2 regions of the Microbacterium immunditiarum genome follow, and region 2 is predicted to be linked to the other one. Evidence: predicted binding sites of a transcription regulator. Region 2 holds the regulator's gene; the other holds the start of a gene.
What was found. The regulator HspR, encoded in region 2, represses chaperone genes until heat shock. The targets are predictions, from matches to a motif close to AAGTTGAGTCNNNNNGACTCAACTT.
Positions count from the first base shown of each region.

Region 1: a site for HspR is predicted at 2,380-2,404, ahead of BJ991_RS05440 (Hsp20/alpha crystallin family protein). Genes of this name have one in related genera too.

Region 1 is NZ_JACCBV010000001.1:1,224,073-1,228,479, forward strand. It holds gene BJ991_RS05420 (aminotransferase class I/II-fold pyridoxal phosphate-dependent enzyme) at 1-823, shown strand, start outside; gene BJ991_RS05425 (thymidine kinase) at 833-1,420, opposite strand; gene BJ991_RS05430 (SDR family NAD(P)-dependent oxidoreductase) at 1,524-1,787, opposite strand; gene BJ991_RS05435 (methylmalonyl-CoA epimerase) at 1,932-2,297, shown strand; gene BJ991_RS05440 (Hsp20/alpha crystallin family protein) at 2,434-2,889, shown strand; gene BJ991_RS05445 (DUF2804 domain-containing protein) at 3,118-4,167, shown strand; gene BJ991_RS05450 (TetR/AcrR family transcriptional regulator) at 4,191-4,407, shown strand, end outside.
Region 2 is NZ_JACCBV010000001.1:444,602-449,008, forward strand. It holds gene BJ991_RS02020 (serine hydrolase) at 1-1,103, shown strand, start outside; gene BJ991_RS02025 (GNAT family N-acetyltransferase) at 1,100-1,936, shown strand; gene BJ991_RS02030 (heat shock protein transcriptional repressor HspR) at 1,961-2,416, opposite strand; gene BJ991_RS02035 (DnaJ C-terminal domain-containing protein) at 2,443-3,432, opposite strand; gene BJ991_RS02040 (nucleotide exchange factor GrpE) at 3,436-4,104, opposite strand; gene dnaK (molecular chaperone DnaK) at 4,107-4,407, opposite strand, start outside.

The DNA of each region.
Region 1 (4,407 bases), 780 kb from region 2:
GTGGTTCTGCTACGAGCCGATGCTGCGCGTGGGCGACCTCACTCCTGTGCGGGCGCCGCTCGACCCCGAGACGTTCGACCTCGACGTCGAAGCGATCGCCCGCGCGATCACGCCGCGCACGCGGGTCGTCATCGTGAACTCGCCCGCCAACCCGACAGGGCGCGTCTATCCGAAGTCGTCATGGGACGCGCTCGCGGCCGTGCTCGAAGAAGCTTCCGCGAAGCACGGCCGCCGTATCTGGCTCATGTCGGACGAGCCCTACCGGCGCATCCGGTTCGACGGCATCGACTTCGCGAGCCCCGCCGGCTCGTACCCGTGGACCGTCATCGACTACAGCTACGGCAAAGTCCTCCTCGCCCCGGGCCAGCGGCTCGGATACCTCGCCCTGTCGCCACTCATCCCGGCCGCTGAGCGCGACGAGCTGCGCGAAGCGCTCATGCCCATCGGGCTCGCGATCGGGTGGGGCTTCCCCGACGCGATCATGCAGTACTCCGTGCCCGCGCTCGAGACCGTCTCGATCGACCTCGCCGAGTACACGCGCAAGCGCGACCGCCTCTACGCGGCATTGACGGATGCCTCGTTCGAGGTCACACGGCCCGAGGGCACCTTCTATCTGTGGGGCCGGGCACCCGGCGGTGACGCGGTCGCGTACTGCGATGCGCTCGCCGCCCGCGGCGTCTACATCATGCCCGGGACCCTCTTCGACCAGCCGCGCCACTTCCGCATCTCGCTCACGGGCACGATGGGCATGGTCGAGGCGGCGATCCCGCACCTCGTGGAGGTCGGCGCCGCGCTGCGGGACGGCGGTGTCCGCGCGAGCTGACCGTTCGCGTCAGCCCCGGGCCCTGCGCCCGGTGAAGTGGCGCCGGCAGCGCGCCTGGTACGACTCGATGCCGCCGACCTGCTCACGAGTGGGGACGTTCGGGTCGCCGGCGTCGTCCGGAGCGAGGCGCTGGTGGAACGCGGCATCCGCCCCGCACACCGTGCACACCGCGGTGAGCTTGACGACGTCCTCGGCGATCGCCATGAGCGACGGCAGCGGCTCGAACGGGCGTCCGTCGAACGTCACGCACAGGCCGGCGACGACCACCGTGAGCCCGTCGGCGACGAGCGCGTCGACCGCGGGCACGAGGTCGGCGCCGAAGAACTGCGCCTCGTCGATCGCCACCAGGTCGAGGTCGCCCTCGCGCGCATACGAAGACAGTTCTTCCACAGTCGACACCGCGCGCGACGGCACGCTGAGGCCCGAGTGCGAGCTGACCTGGCCGGCGCCTCGGCGATCGTCGAGGGCGTGGCTGATGACCTCGACCGCGAGTCCCGCGATCTGCGCCCGTCGGACCCTCCGCAGCAGCTCCTCGGACTTGCCGGCGAACATCGGACCGGTCACGACCTGCAGCCTGGGATCGGTGCGAGTGTGCATGGCGCCACCCTACGGCGGGGTCGCGACGTGGGTGCATCGGGGTAGGAAACGCGCCCGAGGGAGGACGGCCGACGCGGCATCCGTCCTACCTCCGCATCATCTCCTACGCTCGTGCCAGCCGACCACCCGCATCGCGCGTCAGCGCGGCATCCGGATCGATCCCGTCGAGCGCCGCCTGGACGTCGTCTTCGCTCGTGACGTCGCCTGCCACCAGCCGCACGCCGTCGTGCGGCTCGGCCTTCTCGACGCCCTGCGGCAGGTCGAGGGCGATGACGGATGCCCCGCGCTCGGCCAGGCTCGCGGCGGTCGCGGCTCCGAGGCCCGAGGCGCCGCCGGTGACGAGGGCAGTCGTGCCGTCGATTCTCATGTGCCTCCTCCGTTGCAGATGGCGTCAACGCTACCGATCGTTCAGGGCCGCATCCCCCGTGCTCATCGTGAGCTCAACCCGTGAGGAGTGGCGATCGCGCTCGGGCACGCCTCTGACAGGCGGGGCCCGTGTCACACTGACCTCGTGAGACTCGTTCAGATCGCCCAGCACGCCGACGACCTCGATCGGGCGGCCGAGTTCTACACCGTGCTGCTCGACCGCACTCCGACGGCGAGGTTCGACCCGCCCGGACTCCTCTTCTTCGACCTCGACGGCGTGCGGCTGCTGCTCGACCGAAGCGCGCCGTCGTCGCTCATCTACCTGCACGTCGAGAACGTGCACGAGGCGATCGAGCGCCTCGACGGGCTGGCCGAGGTCGTCGAGAAGCCGCACGTCATCTTCACGCACGAGGACGACACGCTCGGCCCGGCGGGGCACGAGGAGTGGCAGGCGTTCGTGCGCGATTCCGAGGGGAACCTCGTGGGGCTCGTCGCCTTCCAGCGACGCTGAGCGGCGGCCCCATCCCGCTTGTTCGCTGTGGGCGAACGATCATCTCGTTAGCACTCTCTGGGGCCGAGTGCTAACCTGGTGTCAGTTGAGTCGAGTCGACTCAACTCGGACCCTCAGAGAAGAGAAGGAGACCCCGATGGCGACATACGATCCGTTCCGCGACCTCGACCGGCTGGCGTCGAGCCTCTTCGAGACCGCACGCGGGCCGAGGCGCATGCCCATGGACCTCTACCGCGACGGGGATCACTATGTGCTGACCGCCGATCTGCCGGGGATCGACCCCGGTTCGGTCGACATCGACGTCGACGGTCAGCTGCTGACGATCCGCGCCGAGCGCACACTCCCCTCCGGCGAGGGCGTCAAGTGGATCACGCGCGAGCGTGAGGCGGCGAGCTTCGTGCGCCAGCTCAACCTCGGCCAGGGCATCGACACCGATCGCATCTCGGCCGGCTACAGCAACGGCGTGCTGAGCGTCACGATTCCGGTGAGCGAGCAGGCGAAGCCGCGCAAGATCCCGGTCTCGACCGAAGATGCCCCGCACACGATCGAAGCTCACGAGAGCAGCGAGACCCCACAGCCGATCGAGCAGTAGCCTCGCATCACCACACGCCCCGGGCCCCGCCCGGGGCGTTTCGTGTGTTCGGGCGCGCGTACCCGGGCGAAGCGTGAAAGCGCCGGGCGGAAACGGGGATCGGGCGTCTGGGAGACGTCGCGGAGGCCGATTCAGCCCGGCGCTTTCACCACCGGCGCGCTTGTGCCTGGCGGAGCGGGGTCGCCTAGGATCGACGGAGCCCGAACCGGAACGTCAGCAAGGAAGCCGATGACCGCCGATTCCACCGCGCCCGCGCGCACCTCGCCCACGACCGCGGCCTCCCGTCGTGAGCGAGAGCTCACCGCGCCGGTGTCGCTCACGCGCCCCAACGGGCGGCTCAACACCGACGCGATCGGGTGGGCGCGGCATCCGCTGGTCGACACCTCCGGGATCGGCCGCGGACTCGGCCGGAACAAGCGCTGGGAGTACTGGAACGTCATCACCCCGACGCACATCCTCGCCCTCACCGTCTCGTCGATCGACTACGCCGCGGTGCACGAGGTGTGGGTGCTCGACAGGGTGCGCGAGCGCACATGGTCCCGCAACGCGACGCTGCTGCCCGCGCGGGGCGTCGATCTCGCGCCGCGCCTCGAGGCGGGGCCGGCCAGGGCACGCGCCAAGGATCTCGAGATCGACATCGACGAAGTGGACGGCGGCACGCGCCTACGCGCTCGCATCCCGGGGGCGGAGTTCGACGTCGTCGCGGAGCAGCCGGACGGGCACGAGCGGCTCGCGGTCGTCGTGCCGTGGAGCGCGACGCGGTTCCAGTACACGGTGAAGGACGTCGCGCGCCCGGCGCGCGGGACGCTCACGCTCGACGGCGTGACGCGCGAGGTGCCGGCGGGGCAGTCCTGGGCAGTGCTCGACCACGGCCGCGGCCGCTGGCCCTACGACGTGAGGTGGAACTGGGGCGCCGGTTCGGGCGTCTCGAACGGGCGCGTGATCGGCGTGCAGGTCGGTGGGAGGTGGACCGACGGCACGGGGTCGACGGAGAACTCGATGCTTGTCGACGGGCGCCTGCACAAGATCCACCACGAGCTCGCGTGGGAGTACGACCTCGGCGACTGGCACCGCCCGTGGCGCATCACCGGCGGCGGCCTCGACGCGACGTTCACGCCGTTCTACAACAAGCAGTCGAGGACGAACCTCGGCGTGATCTCGGCGCGCACCGACCAGTGCTTCGGGCACTGGTCGGGCATGTTCCGCGTCGACGGGGGAGAGGTCGTCCACTTCGACGGAATCGCAGGCTGGGCGGAGGACGTGCACAACCGCTGGTGACGGTCCCGGCCTATGCTGACGCCATGCCGGAGTATGTCGTGCCGACCGCGAAGCGCCGTCGCGGGCGACCGCGCGGAGGGTCGTCCGACGCGCGCGACCGCATCCTCGCCGCCGCGGCGGAGGAGTTCGGCGACCTCGGCTACGACGGTGCGACGATGCGCGGGATCGCGGCGCGCGCGGGCGTCGACGCCGCGCTCGTGCACCACTACTTCGGCACGAAGGCGGACCTGCTCACCGAGA
Region 2 (4,407 bases):
CACCCGTGCGCAGCGTCCTGCCCGACTTCACGACCGCCGACCCCGAGTCGTCCGAGCGCATCACCGTGCGGCACCTGCTCACCCACACGAGCGGCATGGACGGCGACCTCTTCACGAACACCGGACGCGGCGACGACTGCGTCGAGCGGTACGTGGCATCGCTGTCGACCGCGGCGCAGATCACGCCGGTCGGCGAGCGCTTCTCGTACTGCAACTCGGGCTTCGTGCTCGCCGGCCGCATCGTCGAGGCCCTGCGCGACACGACGTGGGACGAGGCGCTGCGTCGCTGGATCATCGAGCCGCTCGGCCTGACGCAGACCGTGACGCTGCTCGACGATGTGCCGCGCTTCGCTACGGCGACCGGCCACACCGGCGCCGGCGCGCTCGCGGCGCCCGTCCCCGTGTGGCCGATCACGCGGTCGATGGGCCCCGCCGGACTCATCGACGCGAGTGTGGGCGACCTGCTCACGTTCGCGGCGGCGGCGATGCGCGGCGGGGTCGCCCCCAACGGCACGCGCATCCTGTCGGAGGCCGCCCACCACGCGATGCTCGAGGAGCAGGTGAGCCTGCGCGATGCCGTGACCTCCACCGCCGCGTGGAGCCTCGGCTGGTTCCTGCAGGACTGGAACGGACGGACCGTCTACGGCCACGACGGCGGCACGATCGGCCAGCGCGCGTACCTCCGGATCCTTCCCGGCGCCCGCACCGCGATCGCGCTGCTCACGACCGGCGGCCACGCGGACGGGCTCTACCACGACCTGTTCGCCGAGGCGGCGCAGCTCGTCGACGGAACGGTGATCGCGGATCCTCTCGCGGCGGGCGATCGCGGCGGCGACGCGCCCCTCGGCGAGTACCGCACCGCCGGCACGCACGTCCTGGTGGCGCAGAAGGAGTCCGGCTTCCAGCTGGAGGTGACGCCCCTGACCGACCTTCTGCGCACGGGCGAGGCGCCGCCGGCCACGCTCATCGACCTCGTGCCGTCCGACGTGGACGGCGTGTGGGCGTTCACGACGCCCGACCTCGCGGGGTGGTCGCAGTTCCGCCCCGTGCCGGGCGGCGCGTACATGGGCTACCGCTTCCTCCCGGCAGTGGCGCCGTCATGACCGTGACCCTCGAGCAGGGGCGCCTCGTGGCGACCGCGCGCGACGACGCCGCCCGACTCGCCGAGGCCGCCGGTGCGGACATCCGTCTCCTCTCGTCGCCCGACGAGATGGTCGACGCATCCGCGCTGTTCGCGCGCGTCTGGCGGGTGGACGTCGATCGCTCGCACGTCAACCCCGGGCTCCTCGTGGCGCTCGCGCACAGCGACAACTACGTCGCGGGCGCGTTCCGCGGCGGCCGCCTCATCGGCGCGAGCGTCGGGTTCTTCCACCCGCCGGCGGAATCCGCGCTCCACTCGCACATCACGGGCGTCGACGCCGCGGTCGCGGGTCGCGGCGTCGGGCGCGCGCTCAAGTTCCACCAGCGGGCGTGGGCACTCGAGCACGGAGCGCGCCGCATGACGTGGACCTTCGACCCGCTCGTCGCACGCAACGCGTACTTCAACGTCCAGACGCTCGCAGCGCGCGGCATCCGCTATCTCTCCGACTTCTACGGCGTCATGAGCGACGGCGTGAACGCCGGTCAGGAGAGCGACCGGATGCTCATCGAGTGGACCCTCGACGACGAGCCGGCGTCGGGCGAGGTCGACACCGGTGCGCCACCGGTTCTCGTCGTGGCGGACGACCGGCCCGCGGCGCTGCCGCTGCCGGCGGATGCCGCGGCGGTGCGCGTCGACATCCCGCGCGACATCGAGGGGCTGCGGACGCGCGATCCGGATGCGGCGCGCCTGTGGCGCCTCGCGCTCCGGGGCGCGCTGAGCCCGCTCATGGCCGGCGGCTGGCGGCTGGTCGGCGTCTCACGGGAGGGGTCGTACCACCTGGAGCGACCGCTCTGACGAGGCGGCGGATGCGCCGCCGGATCACTCCTCTTCGGGGGGCAGCGCGACCCCGGGCCGCGGCCGCCACAGCACGATGTCGGTCGCGCGACGCACGCGCGTTCCGTGGCGCAGGCGCACGACCGCGCCGGTCGGGCCGGCGGCGAACACGCGCGCGCCGGGGCGGTTCTCGAGCTCGGCGCGCACGCGCTGCTCGAGCTCGCTGACCTGGCGATGGAGCACGCGCACGCGCTCCTCGAGCTCGAGGATGCGCGCGATCGCGGGGAGGCTCATGCCGTCACCCGACAGCCGCGCCACTTGGCGCAGCTGCTCGACGTGACGGAGCGAGTACCGGCGGGACCCGCCCTGCGTGCGAGCGGGCACGACGAGGCCCAGCCGGTCGTACTGCCGAAGAGTCTGCGGATGCAGCCCCGACAGTTCGGCGGCGACGGCGATCGAGAGGATCGGCGCCTCTTCGTCGATCTCGTCGTGCTCACCCATCGCTTCTCACCACCGTCCGCCGCACATCAGCCCTTGGCCTTCGCCATCAGGTCCGTCCGCGGGTTCTCCTTCGGCTCGAGGTCGTGGAAGCGCTCGAGCGCTTCGCGTGCCCGGTCGTCGAGGTGCGACGGCACGACCACCTGGACCTCTGCGAGGAGGTCGCCCGTGCCCTTCTGCGTCTGCACGCCGCGGCCCTTCACCCGCAGCACACGGCCGGACGGCGTGCCGGGCGCGACACGCAGCTTCACGGGGTCACCGCCGAGCGTGGGAACCTCGATCGTCGCGCCGAGCGCCGCCTCGGTGAACGTGACCGGGACGGTCACGCGCAGATTGAGGCCGTCGCGCGTGAAGACCGGATGCGGGCGCACCGTCACGAGCACCACGATGTCGCCGTTCTCGCCGCCGTCCGGCGACGGGCGGCCGCGGCCGCGCAGCCGGATGCGCTGACCGTCGGCGACGCCGGCCGGGATCTTCACCTTGAACGGCTTGCCGTCCTCGCCCTGGAGCGTGATCGTCTCGCCCCTCGTGGCGGTGATGAAGTCGATCGTCGTGCGCGCCGTGACGTCGGCACCGCGCGTCGGCCCGCCGTAGCCGCGGAAGCCCCCGCTCGGCTGGCCGAAGCGACCCGAGCCGAAGCCGCCGGTGGGCTGCTGGTTGAACATCGAGAAGATGTCGTCGAAGTCCCCGGTCTCGTAGCGCGCACCTCGACCCTGGCCGAACATCGAGAACACGTCCTCGAATCCGCCCGCGCCCTGGCCGCCCGCGGTGAACCGCGCGCCCGAGCCCATCGCACGGATCTGGTCGTATTCGGTGCGCTGCTCGGGGTCGGAGAGCACCGAGTAGGCCTCGCTGATCTCCTTGAACTTCGCCTCGGCCGCCGCGTCACCCTGGTTGCTGTCGGGGTGGTACTTGCGCGCGAGCTTGCGATAGGTCTTCTTCAGATCCGCGTCGGACACTTCCTTGGACACGCCGAGCGTCTTGTAGAAGTCCTTGTCGAACCAGTCCTGGCTGGCCATGGGCTATGCCTGGCCCCCCGAGCTCGCCTCAGGATCAGCCGGCACTGCCACGACGACCTTCGCGGGGCGCAACTCGACCGTGCCGAGGCGGTAGCCCACCTCGACCACCTCGAGCACCGTCGGCTCGCTCGTGCCGGGCGTCGGCGCCTGGAAGATCGCCTCGTGCTGCTGCGGGTCGAACGGCTCGCCGGCCTCGCCGTAGGCGGCGAGCCCCATGCGCGCGGCAACGCCGCGGACCTTCTCGGCGATCACGGAGAAGGCCGAGCCCTCCTCGAGGTCGCCGTGCTTCTCGGCGCGGTCGAGGTCGTCGAGGACGGGCAGCAGCCCCTTCGCGACCGAGCCCTTCGCACGCTCGATCTCGACCTCGCGCTGCTCCTCGGTGCGCCGCCGGTAGTTCGCGTACTCCGCCTGCAGGCGCTTGAGGTCGTTCAGCAGCTGCGACTCCAGGTCTGCGATCACGGCGTCCTCGGCCGCGGCATCCGCATTCTGGGGCGCACCCAGGATGTCGTCGACCGTGAGCTCGTCGTGCGCCTCGGCCTGGGCCGAGGCATCCGCTCCGTCCTGCGGGACGGGGCCGGAGGCCTGAGCCTCCGACCCCTCCTCGTCCGGACGGACCTCTTCGCCGTCGGGCCCTCCGGGCCCGGGATTCGCGTTTCGGTCCTTGTCAGCCATGGTTACTTCTTCTCGTCCTCGTCGTCGACGACCTCGGCGTCGATCACGTCCTCCTCGGGGTTCGGCACGTTGCCGCCACCGGGCTCGTTAGCCGCCGGGTCGGGGTTCTGACCGGCCGCCTGGCCGGCCTGGTAGATCGCCTCGCCGAGCTGCGACTGGGACTGCGACAGCTTGTCGTACGCGGTCTTGACCGCGTCGTCGTCGTCGCCCGCGAGAGCCGCCTTGAGCGCGTCGACGTCGCCCTGGACCGAGTTCTTGACCTCTTCGGGAAGCTTGTCCTCGTTCTCCTTGATCAGCTTCTCG